3 regions of the Streptomyces sp. NPDC058985 genome follow, and region 1 is predicted to be linked to each of the others. Evidence: riboswitches for the same ligand, from Rfam matches in the RefSeq annotation. Region 1 holds a riboswitch; each other region holds the start of a gene.
The links. Region 1 has a riboswitch for cobalamin ahead of ACFW01_RS23540 (cobalamin biosynthesis protein). Riboswitches for the same ligand answer to the same signal wherever they lie in the genome.

Region 1 (4,537 bases):
TGCGGTCGTACGCCTGGTCGAGGGAGGTGCCGTAGGTGAGCGTGCCGTGGTTGCGCAGCAGGCAGCCGGTGCGGCCGGTGAGGGCGTCGAGCGCGGAGCGGGCCAGTTCGTCGGTGCCGTAGGCGGCGTAGGGCGCGACCCGGACGGGGCCGCCGAGCGCGGCGGCCATGTAGTGCACGGGCGGCAGTTCGGGCACCAGCAGCGAGACGGCCGTCGCGTGCACGGCGTGGGTGTGGACGACGGCCCGGGCGGCGTCGTCCGCGCGGTACACGGCGAGGTGCAGGGGCAGTTCGCTGGTGGGGACGAGGGTGCCGAGCACCTGTCGTCCGTCGAGGGCGACGCCGGTCACGTCACCCGGGGCCAGACGGTCGTACGGCACACCCGAAGGGGTGACGAGGACCGTGTCGCCGACGCGCACCGAGACATTGCCGGAGGTACCGACCACGAGCCCGTCCGCGACCGTGCGCCGGGCCGCCGCGACGAGTTCCGTCCAGGCCCGCTCCTCGTCCGGACGGGCAGCCCGTCCGGCCCGCGAATACGTCACAGTCACCGTCTCCTCACGAGCGCTCCCGCGCCTCTCCCGGCACGTCGCCGACCGGTCTGGCGGTGATCCTGCCAGGGACGTCTCCGGAGAGCACCGGGACGGCCACGCACAGGGACGCGGCGGCCCCGCTTCCGGTCACCGTGACGCCCTGCCCAGTTCATCTTCCGTTCACCATGGTTACCTACGTTCGTCCAGCCAATGACCTCGAACGATTGCCTGGGTAAATGGAAAGCTTCTCGCTGATCCTCGCGATTGTGGTGGTAACCGCACTCGCGTTTGATTTCACGAACGGTTTCCACGACACCGCGAACGCGATGGCAACGACCATTTCGACCGGTGCGCTCAAGCCCAAGGTGGCGGTGGCGATGTCCGCCGTCCTCAACCTTGTAGGCGCCTTCCTCTCGGTGGAGGTCGCCAACACGATCTCCAAGGGTCTCGTCGACGAGACCGGCATCCGTCCCGAGGTCATCTTCGCCGCCCTGGTCGGCGCGATCCTCTGGAACCTGCTGACCTGGCTGGTCGGCCTCCCGTCCAGTTCCTCGCACGCCCTGATGGGCGGTCTGATCGGTGCCGCGGTCGCCTCGGCCGGCGTCGGCGCGGTCAACGGCGACGCGCTCGTCACCAAGGTACTGATCCCCGCGATCGCCGCCCCGCTGGTCGCCGGTGTCGCGGCGCTGCTGGGCGCGCGGCTGACCTACCGGCTCGGCCGCCGGGCCGACGGCAAGGCCGCCGCCAAGGGTTACCGCGCCGGGCAGATCGCCTCCGCCGGGCTGGTCTCGCTGGCCCACGGCACCAACGACGCCCAGAAGACGATGGGCATCATCACCCTCGCCCTGGTCGCCGGCGGCGCGCTCGCCCCCGACTCCGACCCGCCCATGTGGGTCATCCTCTCCGCGGGCATCGCCATCGCGCTCGGCACCTACCTCGGCGGCTGGCGCATCATCCGCACCATGGGCAAGGGCCTGACCGACCTCCAGCCCCAGCAGGGCTTCGCCGCCCAGACCAGCGCGGCGACGGTCATCCTGGCCTCCTCGCACCTCGGTTTCTCCCTCTCCACCACGCACTCGGTCTCCGGTGCGGTGATGGGCGCGGGCCTCGGCCGCAAGGGCGGCGTGGTGCGCTGGTCCACGGCCACCCGGATGTTCGTCGCCTGGGGTCTGACGCTGCCGGCCGCGGCCCTGGTCGCCGCGATCGCCGAGTGGGTCTGCCGCATGGGCGACTGGGGCACGGCCTGCGTCGCGGTCTTCCTGGTCGCCTCCAGCGCCGCCATCTGGAAGCTCTCCCGGCGCGAGGTCGTCGACCACACCAACGTCGTCGACCCCCACGAGCCCGAGTCGGCCGGTGTGGTCACCACGGCGATGGCCGCCGTCTCGCCGCCCCCGGCGCACCTGGCCGAGGAGCTGCCGGCCGATCCGTCCGAGGCCAAGACCCCGTCGGCCGCCACCACCGTCTGAGCCCGCGTCCCGGGTACGAAGGAAGCGAACCCCCATGAGCATCGACTGGGCAGCACTGGGCTCCGTCTTCGGCGTCAGCCTCGTGGCCACCGTGGCCCTGGTGGGCCTGTTCACCCTCGGCATCGTCGGACTCAGCCGCCAGGAGCGGGCCACCGCCGAGGGCGGCTCCGCGGCCCTCGCGGTCACCGGCGCGTACGCGTGCTTCGCGGCCTGCGCGGCGGCGGTGGCGTACGGCATCTATCTGATCGTCGCCTGACCCGCCGCACACCCCGGGGGCGGCGCGCGGGACGGACTCGGACCGTCCCGCGCCCCGCCCTTCGTGTACCGGCGCACACCACCCGTGTGTGGGGCTTCGCACACTCCCCCGCCGCAGGTCAACGCCAGGTTGACGGGTGTTCTCGCGCCGTGGTGGACTTCCGGGGCCATCTACGGCGGCAGGAGAGGAAGCCCGGTGCGATTCCGGCGCGGTCCCGCCACTGTGACCGGGGAGCAGACCCCGGTAGCCAGGAACTCTCACCGCCGGACTCTTCGAACCAGGGCGTGGACACCCTGAGTGAGGACGCGACGCGATGCCCGGCTGCCGATCGACGTTCAGTACCAGGTGCTCCCACGCCCGTGTGACCGGCTGAACCCGTGCGTGGCGGACGCGTCTTCGCGTACGGCGCCGCCGCCGGCCTGCTCGGTGACCTCCTCCTCGGCGACCCCCGCCGCGGGCATCCGGTCGCCGCGTTCGGCCGCGCCGCCGGTGCCGTGGAACGGGTGCTGTGGCGTGACCACCGGGGCTGGGGCGCGCTGCACGCCCTCGTGTGCGCCGGAGGCGCCACCGCCCTCGGCGCGGCCGCCGCGCACGCCGTGCGCCGCTCCCCCGCCGCCTCGGTCGCACTGACCGGCGCGGCCACCTGGGCCGTGGTCGGCGGTACGTCGCTCTCGCGCGAGGCCCTGGCCGTCGGCCGGGCGCTGGAGGCCGGGGACGTCGAGGCGGCCCGGGCGCGGCTGCCGCACCTGTGCGGGCGGGACCCGCAGTCGCTGGACGCCGACGGGATCGCGCGGGCGGTCGTGGAGTCGGTCGCCGAGAACACCTCGGACGCGGTGGTGGGCGCCCTGGTGTGGGGTGCCGTCGGCGGAGTGCCGGGGCTGCTCGGTTTCCGGGCGGTGAACACCCTGGACGCCATGGTCGGCCACAAGTCGCCCCGCTACCGGCGGTACGGCTGGGCCTCGGCCCGCCTCGACGACCTCGCGGGCTGGCCGGGCGCCCGTCTGACCGCCCTGCTGACCACCGTGGCCGGCGGCGATCCGCGGGGCGCCGTACGGGCCTGGCGCGCGGACGCCGGACGGCACCCGAGCCCCAACGCCGGTCCCGTGGAGGCGTCTTTCGCGGGCGCCCTCGGGGTGCGGCTCGGCGGGACGCTCTCCTACGGCGGGCGGGTCGAGCACCGGCCCGTGCTGAACGGGGCGGCGGGGCGCGCCGTCCGGGCCGGTTCCGGCGACATCGAACGGGCCGCACGGCTCTCCCGGCGCGTGGGCCGGCTGGCGCTCGTCGTGTGCGCGGGCGCGCGGCTGCTGGTGCGCGGGGCCGTCAGGAAGGGACGTACGTCATGAACGGTGGCCTGCTCGTCGCCGGCACCACCTCCGACGCCGGCAAGAGCGTCGTCACGGCCGGGATCTGCCGCTGGCTGGTGCGCCAGGGCGTGAAGGTCGCGCCCTTCAAGGCGCAGAACATGTCGCTCAACTCGTTCGTGACGCGCGAGGGCGCGGAGATCGGGCGGGCGCAGGCCATGCAGGCCCAGGCCTGCCGGGTGGAGCCGACCGCGCTGATGAACCCGGTGCTGCTCAAGCCCGGCGGTGAGCGCAGCAGCCAGGTGGTGCTGCTCGGCAGGCCCGTCGGCGAGATGAGTGCCCGTGGCTACCACGGCGGGCGGCAGGAGCGGCTGCTCGGCACGGTGCTCGACTCGCTGGCCGAGCTGCGCGGCACCTACGACGCGGTGATCTGCGAGGGCGCGGGCAGCCCGGCCGAGATCAACCTGCGCCGCACCGACATCGTGAACATGGGGATCGCGCGGGGCGCCGGGCTGCCCGTGCTGGTCGTCGGCGACATCGACCGCGGGGGCGTCTTCGCCTCCTTCTTCGGCACGGTGGCGCTGCTCGCGCCCGAGGACCAGGCGCTGGTCGCCGGCTTCCTCGTCAACAAGTTCCGCGGCGACGTGTCGCTCCTGGAGCCCGGCCTCGACATGCTGCACGGGCTGACCGGGCGGCGGACGTACGGGGTGCTGCCCTTCCGGCACGGGCTCGGCATCGACGAGGAGGACGGGCTGCGGGTCTCGCTGCGCGGCACGGTGCGCGAGTCCGCGGTCGCGCCGCCGGTCGGCGAGGACGTGCTGCGGGTCGCCGTCTGCGCGGTCCCGCTGATGTCCAACTTCACGGACGTGGACGCGCTGGCCGCCGAACCGGGCGTGGTGGTGCGGTTCGTGGACCGGCCCGAGGAACTGGCCGACGCCGACCTGGTGATCGTGCCGGGGACCCGCGGGACGGTCCGGGCGCT
Region 2 (4,537 bases), on a different contig from region 1:
GAGGCCGAGGCGGTCTACCGGGCCGACCTGGGGCTCGACGACACCCTGCCCCGCGCCCTCCAGCACCCCGGCAACGTCTGGGCGCTGCACGGCCTCCACGAGTGCCTGGTGCGGCTGGACCGGGCGGGGGAGGCGCGGATCGTGGCGCAGCAGCTGAAGCTCGCCGCCGCCCTCGCGGACGTACCGGTCGAGGCGTCCTGCTTCTGCCGCCTCGACACCGCGCAGGCCCCCGGTGGGGCGGGCGGCTGCTGCGCCACGGACCCTAAAACTACAGAACTGTAGAAAGTGGTCTTCTATACGATGGCCTCCGCACGGAGCGCACAGCGGCGGAAGGAGGCGGCCCGTGACGGATCACCGGCGGTCGCGGCGGCGGGGTCAGGGCGAGCTGGAGGCCCTGGTGCTGACGGCGCTGCGCGAGGCGGAGGGGCCCGCGACGGCCGGCTGGGTGCAGGAGCGCCTGGGCGGCGACCTCGCGTACACCACGGTGATCACGATCCTGACCCGGCTCCTGGAGAAGGGCGCCGTCAGCCGCGAGCGGGCGGGCCGGTCCTTCGCCTGGACACCCGCGGACCAGGCCGGTCTGGCCGCGCGCAGGATGCGCAAGGTCCTGGACGCCGAGAGCGACCGGGAGGCGGTACTGGCCAGCTTCGTCACCGGCCTCGACCCGGACGACGAGCGGCTGCTGCGCGACCTGCTCGGGCACGCGCACGGCGCGGAGGACGGCTGACACCGCCATGGGGGTCTTCGTCTTCCTGCCGCTGGTCCTGCCGCTGACGGCGTGGCCCGTCGCCCGGCTGGCCGAGCAGCGTCTGCACCCGCGCACCGCGACCAGGCTGCTCACCGCCGTCGCCGCTGTCATGGCGCTGTGCAGCACCGTGTGCCTCGCGCTGGTGATGGTGGTCGGCACCGCGCAACTGCCCGGCAACCCGCTGCCCGACGGCTGGTCGGACCCCGAGGTGCGGGCGGCGGTGCCCTACGACGAGGTCGTCGGCAAGGCGGCGATCCCCGCGTTGTGCGCCGTGCTCATGGTCTCGGTCCGGGCGCTGTGGCGGCACGCCCGGGTGCGCCGCCGGGCCCACCGCGCCCTCGCCGGACTGCGGGGCACCGGCGTGGCCGTCCTGCCGGACGACGTGCCCTACGCGTACGCGCTGCCCGGCGGAGGCCGGGACCGGGTCGTGGTCACCACCGCGCTGCTCGACTGCCTCGAACCGGCCGAGCGGCGCGCGCTGTTCGCCCACGAGCGGGCCCACCTCGCCGCCCGCCACCACCGCTTCCTGCTGGCCGTCCGGCTCGCCGCGCTGGCCAACCCGTTCCTGCGCCCCCTGCGCACCGCCGTCTCCTACACGGCCGAACGCTGGGCCGACGAGGAGGCCGCGAAGGTGGTCGGCGACCGCCGCGCCGTGGCGACCGCGATCGGCAAGGCGGCCCTCGTCTCCCGGGGGACCCCGGTCGCGACCCTGGCCGGCCTCGCGGCGCCCGGCCCCGTGCCGCGCCGGGTGGCGGCCCTGCTGGGTCCCGCGCCCGCCGTACGCACCTGGCCCTCGCTGTTCACCTCGGTGGGACTGGCCGCGTGGGCCGCGGCCGCCGGAACGGCCGTGTCGGCGATGTCGTCGGCGAACTCCGCCGTCACCATGTTCCTCATCCTGCGGGCCGCCACCCCGCTCTGAGCCTCCGTCATGTTGACGGCATTCTCCGGGAAAAGTCCCTGGTCACAGAGGTGCCCGAGAAACTTCCCCACACGATCGGGTGATCGGCCAATCCGGAACCCGCCCGGCTCCGGATTCCCCGTGTGAGGGAAGAACCGAGACCACACCGACAGCGGACCGCCCGCCTGCGCTCCCTGCCTGCGATACGCAGGGCGGCTCGGCCCCCACGCGGATAGGAACCGCCCACCGGGCGGACAGCTCACCGAGCGGACCACCGCTCCACCTCGACGCGCACCACGCTCCACATCACTACAGCTCCACATCACTACATCAGCGCTGCCTCAGTGCTGCCGATTTGCAGGGAGATATCCATGAACGCCCGTATCCGTCGTTCCGCCGTCGCCGTCGTCGCGGCCGCCGTCCTGCCCCTGTCGCTGGCCGCCTGTTCCGACGACGGCGACAGCGGCTCCTCGGACTCCGCGCAGGCCGAGTCCTCGGCCCCCGCGGCCACCGACGACAAGTCCGAGGACACTTCGGGCGGCATGTCCGGCGCCGACGAGCCGTTCGGCCCGGCCTGCTCCACCGTGCCGAAGGAGGGCGCCGGTTCGTTCGACGGCATGGCGAAGGACCCGGTCGCCACCGCCGCCTCGAACAACCCGGCCCTGTCCACCCTGGTGACGGCGGTGAAGAAGGCAGGTCTGGTCGACACCCTCAACAACGCCGAGAACATCACGGTGTTCGCGCCCACCAACGACGCCTTCGCCAAGATTCCGAAGGCCGACCTGGACAAGGTCCTCAACGACAAGGCGATGCTCACCGACATCCTGACCTACCACGTCGTGGGCCAGAAGCTCGCCCCCAAGGACCTGGAGAACGGCTCCTTCGACACCCTGCAGAAGTCCAAGCTCACCACCTCCGGCTCGGACGAGGCCTACAAGGTCAACGACTCCGCCAACGTGGTGTGCGGCAACGTGAAGACCGCCAACGCCAACGTCTACATCATCGACAGTGTCCTGATGCCCAAGAGCTGACGCGGTCGGGCGCGTCGGCACCGGGGGCGGGTGAGGCAGCCGCCCGCCCCCGGCGGCGCGAGGACCCTGTGGTAGCTTGCGGAAGCCAGTCGAACCCACCTGGTGGGTCAGGGAATCCGGTGCGAATCCGGAGCTGACGCGCAGCGGTGAGGGTGACGGGCGGGACACGGGCCACTGGGCGGCTGAGGCCGCCCGGGAAGGCGTCCCGCCCGGTCGATCCCGAGTCCGAAGACCTGCTGGCACCCGCGCCGCGTACGGCGCGGGACGCACCGCACGACCGGGCTTCGCGTACGAGCCCTCGACGCCAGAGGATCTTCCTTGCCCGCCTCCTCGCGCGCAGCGCGCCCCGTCGGCCGCCGACGCCTTCCCGCCTCCCGCCTTCCCGCCTCCCGCCGTGCCGTCCGCGGCCTGGTGCCGCTCCTGGCCGGCGTCCTGCTGGCCGCCGGCTGCGGTTCCGGGACGGACACCGGCGACTCGGCCGCGCCGGACCAGGCGGCGGGCTACCCGCGTACCGTCCGTGACTGCGGCCGCGAGGTCGAGGTCGCCGCACCTCCGCAGCGAGCGGTCTCCCTCAACCAGGGCACCACCGAGATCCTGCTCTCCCTCGGCCTGGCCGACCGCATGGCGGGCACCGCCACGTGGACCGACCCGGTCATGAAGGGGCTGGAGAAGGCGAACGCGGACGTGCCCCGGCTCGCCGACGACATGCCGTCCTTCGAGACGGTCCTGGACGCCGAGCCCGACTTCGTCGCCGCCTCCTTCGCCTCCACCCTCGGCACCGGGGGAGTGGCCACCCCCCAGCAGTTCGGCGAACTCGGCGTGCCGGCCTACCTCTCCCCGTCCGACTGCGTCGGCAAGGACAACAGCGGCGACGGCGACGGTGTCCGCAGCGAGCCCTTCACCATGGATACCGTCTACCGCGAGGTCCGCGACCTGGCCCGGCTGTTCGACGTCGAGGAACGCGGCGAGAAGCTGATCGACGACCTGAAGTCCCGGGTGGAGAAGGCGACGTCCGGCGTCGACGCCTCCGACGCCACCCTCATGTACTGGTTCGCCAACTCCACGTCGCCCTACATGGGCGGCTGCTGCGGCGCCCCCGGCGTCATGACCCGCGCCGTCGGGGCGAAGAACGCCATGGACGACACCCACGACGAATGGCCGCAGGTCGGCTGGGAGACCGTCGCCGACCGCGACCCCGACGTCCTCGTCCTCGGCGACCTCACCCGCAAGTCGCAGACGGCCGAGACCGCCGCGAAGAAGATCGAGTTCCTGGAGTCCGACCCCGTCACCCGGAACATGACCGCCGTCCGCGAGAAGCGGTACGTCCTGCTCAGCGGGCAGGCCATGAACCCCACCATCCGCACCGTCGAGGGCGTCGAACAGGTGGCGGCCGCGCTGCGCGAGTACGGCCTCACCAAGTGACGTCCGCGAGCCGGGCGACGTCCGAGGACCGGGCTACTTCCAAGGACCGAGCCGCGTCCGGGGAGCGGCCGGTCTCGGGCATACGCACGGCCGGCCGCCGTGCCCACCCCCTGTGGGCGCTGACCGGAGTCGTCGCCCTGTGCGCCTCCGTGGCCGTCGCCGTCACCATCGGGCCGGCGGACATCGGCGTGGCCGACGTGTGGTCCGTGATCGTCGCCCACCTCGGCGCGGGCCCCGCCGCGGACGTCACCCCCATCCGTGACGGCATCGTCTGGGACCTGCGGCTGCCCCGGACGCTGCTCGCCGCGGTGTGCGGCGCCGGACTCGCCGTGTGCGGCGCCGTCCTCCAGTCCCTGCTGCGCAACCCGCTCGCCGACCCCTTCGTGCTCGGCGTCTCCTCCGGTGCCTCGACCGGCGCCGTCCTCGTCGTCGTACTCG
Region 3 (4,537 bases), on a different contig from region 1:
GCGAGCCTCATGGGGACGACATGCGGAGTGGCGCAGGTGTCTCGGCGCGCGGATTTGTTGGGGCAGGTGTGCGCGGCTCTGCATACGGCGCAGCCCGCCCCGATCCCGCGCTGTTCGATATCTCGGTCTTCGGTCGAGTTACCAGACAGATGATTGAGGGGTTGACGGTGACTCGTCAATCCTCTTGCGTCGGAAATATTTCCGCCGTCAAATCGAAAATTTCGGAAACCCGTTCAGGTCGGCGGACCCCAGCACCAGCGAGCCGCTTTCGCGAACTACCTGGTGATCCGCAGGTGACGCGCGCGCTCATCACACTCGGGGAGGAGCTGTTTGCGGACAGATCGGCGACAGACCTTGACCGGGGGACCGCGCCTTCCTAGCTTGTGGCGTCACAGATCCGAGAGCGAAGCGAAAGTTTCGAATCCTCTGCGCCCGGCGCGGCTGCCGCTCCAGGGTTCATCGGCGGCGCCCCACCCCGCCCCCAAAGGAGGCCCCCTGATGTGGCTTCGCCACCCGTTCCCGGTCCGCCCAAGACGCGTACTCGGGGTTCTCGCGCCCCTGCTGCTGGTGGCCGCCTTCCTCGGCGCCCAGCCCGCCGAGGCGGCGACCGTAGACCCCAACGCCTCGTATGTGCTGGTCAACCGCAGCAGCGGCAAGGCCCTGGACGTCTACAACATGGCGACCGGCGACGGCGCCCGCATCACCCAGTGGACCAGGAACGACCAGAGCCAGCAGCAGTGGCAGTTCGTCGATTCCGGAGACGGCTACTACCGCGTCAAGTCCCGCCACTCGGGCAAGGTCCTGGACGTCCACAACTGGTCCACCGCGAACGGCGGCTCGATCGTCCAGTGGACCGACCTGAACGGCGCCAACCAGCAGTGGCGGCTGGCCGACGGCCCGGACGGCTACGTGAGGCTCGTCTCGCGCCACAGCAACAAGGCCCTCGAAGTACAGGGCGCCTCCACCGCCGACAACGCGAACATCGTCCAGTACGACGACTGGGGCGGTACCAACCAGCAGTGGCGGCTCGTCGAGGTCGGCGCAGGCACCCCTGGCTCGTGCGACCTCCCGTCGAACTACCGCTGGACGTCGACGGGCGCGCTGGCGCAGCCCAAACAGGGGTGGGTCTCGCTCAAGGACTTCACCGTCGCCCCGTACAACGGCAGACAACTCGTCTACGCCACCACGCATGACACGGGGACGAGGTGGGGTTCGATGAACTTCGGCCTGTTCACCAACTGGCCGGAGATGGCCTCGGCCGGCCAGAACACGATGAACAACTCCACCGTCGCACCCACGCTCTTCTACTTCGCGCCGAAGAACATCTGGGTGCTCGCCTACCAGTGGGGCGGGACCGCCTTCTCCTACCGGACGTCCAGTGATCCCACCAACCCCAACGGTTGGTCGTCCGAGCAGGTGCTCTTCTCCGGAAGCATCTCCGGCTCCGGGACGGGCCCCATCGACCAGACACTCATCGGTGACGGCACGAACATGTACCTGTTCTTCGCCGGTGACAACGGCAAGATCTACCGGGCCGCCATGCCGATCGGGAACTTCCCGGGCAGCTTCGGCTCGACCTCGACGGTGATCATGAGCGATACGACGAACAACCTGTTCGAAGCCCCGCAGGTCTACAAACTGCAGGGCCAGAACCGCTATCTCATGATCGTTGAGGCGATCGGCTCACAGGGCCGGTACTTCCGCTCGTTCACGGCCACCAGTCTGAACGGCTCCTGGACCCCCCAGGCCGCGACCGAGAGCAACCCCTTCGCCGGCAAGGCCAACAGTGGCGCCACCTGGACCAACGACATCAGCCACGGCGAACTGATCCGCACCAGCCCCGATCAGACCATGACCGTCGATCCCTGCAATCTGCAGCTGCTCTACCAGGGACGCAGCCCCAACTCCGGCGGCGACTACGGCCTCCTGCCCTACCGTCCGGGACTGCTGACCCTGCAGCGCTGACGGCAGACGCGGATCCTGCACGAACTGCGGGCAGCGCGGTCACCAGAGTCGTTATCCGGCCACAGCCGCCACCACAACCGAACAGGGGACACTGTTCGTGCCGCCCTCCACATTCAGGACAACCGTCGAAGCCGCACTGTCGCAGGCGTGGGAGGCCCCCTACGCTGATGTCCGCAGTCGGTTCGCGCCTCCCGCCCGACCGGGCGCCCGGTGGTGCGACGCAAGAGGGAACCCGGTGCGAATCCGGGGCTGTCCCGCAGCGGTGAGTGGGAACGGAAGCCGTCGATGTCACTGGGCCCCCGTCAGGGCCGGGGAAGAGACGGCCGGTAGGTGTCCGCCCTTCCGGCGGACGTGCCCGCGAGTCCGAAGACCTGCCACTGCGCCCGCGTCCCGCGCGGGCTGTGCACGTGACCTCGTGGACTGGGTCGGCGGTACGGGCGGTCGTACGTCGTACGGGTGGCCGCGCCTCCTGCCCCGTCGGCGTTCAAGGCCCGGTACGGAGGAGGATGGTGTGCGGGACCCAGCCGGTTCGCGTCGGCCGTACAGCCCCCGGGAGCCGGACGTGGACGGCGGCACGGTGTCCGGTGTCTGCCAGGGCACTCTGGGTGAGCTGTACCAGGGCCCGTTGCGCGTGGGCGCCGATCCCGAGATCGCGGTGGTGTCCTTTCCCGTGGACCGCCACGCGTGGGTCTATTTCACTCCGAGGACGGCGGCCGGCCCTCCGCCGCACGCACCGCCGCTCGGGAAGAAGTCGGTGGAGGCGGTCCGGCTCTTCCTGGACCACTACGGCCTCACGCTGCCCCCCGGTGACTGGCACACCCACTCCGAACTGCCGGTGGGCGTGGGGATGGCCAGTTCGACGGCGGACATCGTGGCGACGCTGCGCTGCCTGTTCCGCGTCTTCTCCCTGCCGTACGACACGGAGGTGGTCCGCGGCGTCCTCGCGCGGATCGAGCGCTCCGACAGCGTCTTCCTCGACGAGTTCGCCCTGTACCTCAGTGGCCGGCACCGGGTCGTGCGGCGGCTGGGACCGGATCTCGGCTTCCACACCGCCTACGTCACGGAACCCGGCACGGTGGACACCGCCGCCGTCACTCCCCTGCTGCTGGACCACTACCGGCGCCGCGGCGAGGAGTACCAGCGGTGTCTGACCGATCTGGTGAAGGGCTTCGACTCGGGTGACCCGGCCGCCGTCGCCCGTGCCGCGTCGGTCAGCGCCGCGTTGTCCCAGGAGGTTCTGCCCAAGGCCACCTTCGGCAGCCTGCAGGCCCATCGTGAGCGGTTCGGCGCCGACGGCGTCTTCGTCGCCCACACCGGCTGCCTGGCCGGGTATCTCTTCGCCTCGCGCCCGGGCGCCCGGGTCAAGTCCGACCTCTCCGCGTTCTTCCGCTCGCTCGGCCACCAGTGCACCTTCGCCCAAGGAGGCTACGGGTGATCCACCCCCACATCGCCGACGCCCTGAAAGCACCGGACCTCGTCCGGCTCACCGACGGGCTGGTCCTGCTGCGGTTCGAGTCGATGAAGATCTACTCGGCTCTGGCCGCCGTCCGCCATCTGCTGGAGCGGGGCACCGTCCGTCCGGGACAGACCCTGATCGACAGCTCCAGCGGCATCTACGCCTACGCCCTCGCCCTGGCCTGCCACCGGTACGGCATGCGGTGCCACATCGTCGCCTCCACCACGGTCGACGCCACCACCCTCGCCCAACTGGAGATCCTCGGCAGTACCGTGGAACAGGTCAGACCGTCGCGGAACCTCAAGCTCGACCAGGAACTGAGGGTGCGACGGGTGCGCGAGATCCTCGCCGAGCGTCCGGGACACCACTGGATGCGCCAGTACCACGACGACGTCCACTACCTCGGCTACCAGGAGGTCGCCGACCGGATCGCGGCGGAGTTCCCGGACACACCGCTGACCGTCGTCGGCGGTGTGGGCTCCGGCGCCTCGACCGGCGGCATCGTCGAGCGCCTGCGCGGCACGGACCCCTCGGTGCGCCTGGTCGGCGTCCAGCCCTTCGGCAGCGTCACCTTCGGCAGCCAGGACCATCACGATCCCGAGGCGATCATCGCGGGCATCGGCTCGTCCATCGCCTTCGACAACGTCCGGCACCATCTCTACGACACCGTGCACTGGCTGGACTTCACCCACGCCATGTCCGGTGCCGTCGCCCTGCTGCGCGAGCACGCGGTGTTCGCCGGGCTGTCCACCGGTGCCGGCTACCTCACGGCGACGTACGAGGGCCGCCGCCATCCCGACCGACTGCACCTGGTGATCGGGGCCGACACCGGACACCGCTACGTGGAGCGCGTGTTCGCCAGGCACTCCGAGGCTCTGGAACCAGCTGCGCTGAAACCCGTCGAGGTCCGCACTCCGGAGGAGATGGCCATGCCCTGGTCGAGGATGACGTGGCGGCGCACCGGCTGCCCGGCCGACCGGAAGGAGCGTGCCGCATGACCGTGGCCTGCCTGGAGTCACTGACCTTCGGCCTCGGCCGTCTGGTCCGCGCCGCCGACCGGCTCGGTGAGCGCCTGGTGCTCCTCACCCGGGATCCCGCCTACTACGCCTACGAACT

Region 2: another riboswitch for cobalamin. It lies ahead of ACFW01_RS28895 (ABC transporter substrate-binding protein); the one in region 1 lies ahead of ACFW01_RS23540 (cobalamin biosynthesis protein).
Region 3: another riboswitch for cobalamin. It lies ahead of ACFW01_RS23090 (hypothetical protein); the one in region 1 lies ahead of ACFW01_RS23540 (cobalamin biosynthesis protein).

Annotation. Positions count from the first base shown of each region.
Region 1 covers NZ_JBHYJX010000028.1:78,673-83,209, reverse strand. The annotation lists gene ACFW01_RS23555 (class II aldolase/adducin family protein) at 1-544, opposite strand, end outside; gene ACFW01_RS23550 (inorganic phosphate transporter) at 769-1,998, shown strand; gene ACFW01_RS23545 (hypothetical protein) at 2,033-2,254, shown strand; cobalamin riboswitch at 2,391-2,531, shown strand; gene ACFW01_RS23540 (cobalamin biosynthesis protein) at 2,632-3,597, shown strand; gene ACFW01_RS23535 (cobyric acid synthase) at 3,594-4,537, shown strand, end outside.
Region 2 covers NZ_JBHYJX010000040.1:37,312-41,848, reverse strand. The annotation lists gene ACFW01_RS28915 (hypothetical protein) at 1-282, shown strand, start outside; gene ACFW01_RS28910 (BlaI/MecI/CopY family transcriptional regulator) at 344-727, shown strand; gene ACFW01_RS28905 (M56 family metallopeptidase) at 735-1,667, shown strand; gene ACFW01_RS28900 (fasciclin domain-containing protein) at 2,018-2,677, shown strand; cobalamin riboswitch at 2,747-2,933, shown strand; gene ACFW01_RS28895 (ABC transporter substrate-binding protein) at 2,996-4,099, shown strand; gene ACFW01_RS28890 (FecCD family ABC transporter permease) at 4,180-4,537, shown strand, end outside.
Region 3 covers NZ_JBHYJX010000027.1:96,730-101,266, forward strand. The annotation lists gene ACFW01_RS23085 (non-reducing end alpha-L-arabinofuranosidase family hydrolase) at 499-1,965, shown strand; cobalamin riboswitch at 2,177-2,342, shown strand; gene ACFW01_RS23090 (hypothetical protein) at 2,477-3,400, shown strand; gene ACFW01_RS23095 (cysteine synthase family protein) at 3,397-4,419, shown strand; gene ACFW01_RS23100 (ATP-grasp domain-containing protein) at 4,416-4,537, shown strand, end outside.